2 regions of the Endozoicomonas sp. ALD040 genome follow, and region 1 is predicted to be linked to the other one. Evidence: predicted binding sites of a transcription regulator. Region 1 holds the regulator's gene; the other holds the start of a gene.
The links. Region 1 encodes PhoB, which activates phosphate uptake and scavenging genes when phosphate is short. Its sites were predicted from a motif close to TGTCATANNNNTGTCANA; they were not measured.
Positions count from the first base shown of each region.

Region 2: ACOJUN_RS06525 (ABC transporter permease subunit) is a predicted target of PhoB. The motif match lies at 1,145-1,162, and genes of this name have one in related genera.

Region 1 is NZ_CP184829.1:2,709,426-2,711,630, reverse strand. Features, by position in the region: gene phoR (phosphate regulon sensor histidine kinase PhoR) at 1-774, opposite strand, end outside; gene phoB (phosphate regulon transcriptional regulator PhoB) at 819-1,508, opposite strand; gene ubiA (4-hydroxybenzoate octaprenyltransferase) at 1,838-2,205, opposite strand, start outside.
Region 2 is NZ_CP184829.1:1,965,306-1,967,510, reverse strand. Features, by position in the region: gene ACOJUN_RS06525 (ABC transporter permease subunit) at 1-1,101, opposite strand, end outside; gene ACOJUN_RS06520 (RING finger protein) at 1,555-2,205, shown strand, end outside.

The DNA of each region.
Region 1 (2,205 bases):
CAGCGACTGCTCCTGCATCCTGTTCAGTGCTTTTTCCCAAACAGGGGGCAGACCTGAATCCGGGCCCAGACTGTCCAGCATGGTTTCGATGTATCCAGACACAACCGTCAGTGGTGTTCTCAGTTCATGGGAGACATTGGCAACAAAGTCTTTTCTCATGACTTCCAGCTGATTCAAGCGCGTGACATCTCTAACGGTCATGAGACGATTGCCTTTGCCATAAACCGTTATATTAAATTGCAGTTGATGATCAGGGTTGATTGGCGAGGGGATCTCAAGAGCTTTTTGATAACCACCCTGCTCAAAGTAGTCGACAAACCTTGGATCACGTAGCAGATTGGTAATCAACTGCCCCTGATCGTCAGGCGTCTTAAGCCCTATCAAAGTTCCAGCGGCGGGATTCCACCATTCCAGGTTGCTCTGATTATCTATCATTACAACACCGTCGTTCAGCGCAGCAGTTGATTCCTGAACACGTTCAATCACTCCGGCCAGCTTTTGCCGGGAACGACTGTGCTGTTTTTGCAATCGATAGATACCATCAAAAATTTGCCCCCAGAACCCTTTACTCTCAGGAGGCTCTTTGCTCCTGGCCTTGGGGTCATTCAGCCAGTCCAGCAGCTTGAAAAGCTGACGGAAGCTCCAGACAAAATAACCTCCCATGACCACACAGAGTCCTAAAAAAGGCTCTCCAAACAACCAGCCCAGGGAAAACCCGACAATCACGTAGGCGATCATGCGGCTCAGCAAATGGGTTTTTGAAATTGTTGTCATATTACTCCCGGCCAGATAACTGCTGAGCACTGAGCATAAAAGGTTTACACCCTCGTTGAGAAACGATATCCAGTACCACGAACCGTTTGCACAAAGGCTTCGTAGTTATCACCTAAGGCCTTACGCAAGCGTCGAATGTGTACATCAACGGTTCGCTCTTCCACATAAACGTTGCCACCCCAGACCTGATCCAGTAACTGCCCACGGGTATAGGCACGCTCCTGGTGCGTCAGGAAAAACTGCAGCAAACGGTACTCGGTAGGTCCTATTTCAGCAGGTGAGCCATCAATAGAGACTCTGTGGCTGACAGGGTCCAGCTCCAATCCCTTGATGACAATGGGAGACTGGTTATCAAATCCGCCTGTACGACGGAGAACCGCTTTTAAACGAGCAGCCAGCTCGCGGGGAGAAAAAGGCTTGGTGATGTAGTCATCGGCACCGGTTTCAAGTCCCTGGATTTTGTGGTCTTCTTCACCTTTGGCCGTCAACATAACAATGGGTATTTCAGAGGTCAGCTCATTGCGCTTCAGACGACGGGCCAGTTCAATTCCAGAGACATCTGGTAACATCCAGTCCAGCAAGATCAGATCGGGTTTGTTATCCACAATCAGAGAGTGCGCTTCTCTGGCATCTGCTGCCTCAAGACAGTCATACCCTGCCATTTCCAGAGCAACGGTCACCATTTCGCGAATCGGTGCTTCGTCATCTACGATCAGAATGGTCTTTCCTGGCATTAATCTCTACCTGTTATCTGTCGATTCGATTTCGGCGGTGACGTTCTGGCATCTATCAGCTGAAGCTCATTAGGGCTATATCAGGATGGTAGTGTCTCAGGACAGCACCTTTCCTATCGCTCAGGCTGCTTCTCACTACTTTGATCAACCGCACTATACACCGGACATTACACCTTTGAAATGTTACAGGCAGATGACACACTAAAGGCTGATATTGCAGCTTAAAAATAAAAAGATCCCTCAGGGTTTACAGGGTAAGGCTTTTCGCCATTTATCCCCACAGCCACCATAAGTAGCAATACTTACCGGGCTCTAAGCCGGATTGAAGATCAAAGATAACTCAACACGAAACCTGCAAATACAATGGCTCCGGCCCAGTGGTTACTAAGAAACGCCCTGAAGCAGGCTTCACGCTCACGACGACGGGTTAACCATTGCTGGTAAACGAAAAGGGCTGCGACAGCCAACAATGAGAGATAATAGAGAGCACCTAACTCCAGTTGATGGCCTGCCATGGCCAGTGTCATCAGGGTAAGTACCTGCAGGCAACCAACAATCAGGTTATCCATCTCGCCAAATAGAATGGCTGTGGACTTGATACCTACTTTCAGATCATCGTCACGATCCACCATGGCGTATTGAGTATCGTAAGCCACTGTCCAGAAGAGATTGGCCAGAAACATCAGCCAGACGATGT
Region 2 (2,205 bases), 740 kb from region 1:
GGTGTAGAAGATGCCAACATTACCCTTGTCATCGGCTGCCAGAAAGCCCTTGCGGCGATGCTCAGGCACTATCTGCATAATAGGTTCACCGGCCAGCTCGAACTCGCGAATTCTTTGCAGGTGCCACTGGTTTTGTTCATCTCTGACCATGAACCACTGGCTGACCATGCCGGTGTCATCGCCTATCAGCAGAGAAACTCCACCCAACAGGAATGTCATGGTTGTTACTCTGGCCGAGTCGTTAGTCAGGTCAGTCTCTGACACGACGTGAGGCTGATTGATGTTGCTGATATCGATCAGTGTCAGGCCATCAGCACCGGATTGAACAAAAAGCCAGTGCTGATCCGGAGCAATCAGTACATCGTGAACAGGTCCATCCACTTCGGGCAGAGTGACACTCATTTCTTCAAGCGTGACTTCTTCCGTCAGGAAGTTTTCTTCCTTGCTAAAAGCGGTCATATAGAGGCGCTTGTCACCATAACCGGTGAGTAGCAGCTGATCTTCACTATCACTGATACTCAGGTGTGAAACAGCCTCATTATCCGTTATCAGATCAATCGCTTCCTCACCATATGGGTAGGTGACCCTTGGCGTGATCAGCCTCTTGTCATCAGGCCAGGTAATTTGATAGCCGTGCTTGAAAATGATGACCTGACCATTACTCAGACCCGCAGCCAGGAGGTTGCTATCGGATGGATCATTGTTAATTGTGGTGACTGAGGTCCCGGCAGGAAGGGGCAGGGAATAGCGATATTTCTGCCCTCCGGTTCGGGTGGATGAAAAAGTCAGGGCACCGTCGGCAGTGATGGAAAAAGCCAGTTCAGCCTGTTCTTCCATACTCTGATAGAGAGGGCGCTGCTCCCCTGTGATCGTCTGTGTCCAGGTACTGCTTTGTTCAATTTCTGCACTTTTGAATAAAGGCCCAACTTCGTACAGAAGATAGATGAAGATCAGCAGAATGGCGGCAATAACACCGAGGCCACCGACGGCTACACCCCACCGGGTCAGGTGATCTTTGAGAAAGCGAAGTGACTGATGACGTTTATGAGCCGGGGTGTTGTAATCGACACCAGGGCTGTCTTCTATTATTGGTTGGTACATGGCACTGGTCGCAGAGATTATTGAGCGTACCTTAAAAGGTCTGTGTTACAGAAATATGACAGAATTGAAAAAAATGGGAGTTGAGTACTCAAGCCGCCACTCTCAGTATCTTGGAACAGTATACCCGGTATTGAGCGATAGATAGCCGTGACCGGACACGCTGTCTGAAAAACACCGCAGCCAAACCGCACTCTATTCAGTATCAGCTACACTGAGGCTCCAGCTGAAGAAAAGCGAAAATTTGTGTGCAACTTAAAACCGTTTTCTTTCATATTTACACTCTTGATCTCTCTGGCAGCCAGTGGATTTGCTGCTGACAACTCTCAAGGACTTCTTATTGGTATTCCCGCAACGCAAGAAGGAAAGGCAAAGCAATGGTTCGATGCGCCCTCACAAGCAAGGTCAACTGATGACGTTAAAGTTTCCCTCCTGTCATCTCTCTGGCAGTGGCTAATGTCTTCGGAGATTGTTCCTGAGAAAAGAGAGAAAAATAGCACGGGTTTTACACTGCCGGAATGGCCCACATCAACACCTGAATCCGCCTTGCGATTATCAGGAGGCGGATTTCCACCAGACCCACCGCCTCCACCATTTATGCCGGGTATTCCCGGCAAGGGATTGTTTAATAGGCCCGACTGGCAGTTTGATTACCTGTCAGTTCTGTTCAGGATCAGTCAGTGGCTGAGACAATGGCTTTATAATGGATATCCCACCACTTCCGGTCAATCCAAACAATTCGTCAGTGACACAGATTTATCTGCGGTCTTGGCAGGGATTAAACAGAGCAGGGCGTTCAACAGTTCATTATTCAGTCAGGTGCCGTTAGATGCCCCGGAACTGCTTGCTCAACTATCGGGGAAAGGTTTGTCTGGTCACAGGCAGTTGCATCAGCCAGAAACAGTTTTGTTGTATCCCGTTTTTATGCTGCCTCAATCTGATTTGGATGACTTTGAAGAAGCGCAGGGGGTTGAATATGTTGGGGAAACTTGCAGAGCATGCCGGAATAACCTTGAAGAATCTGATGACGTGGTGAAGACGTCATGCTTGCATTTGTTCCATATGGACTGCCTGAAACGGTGTCTAACAAAAGAAATTAACATTAAA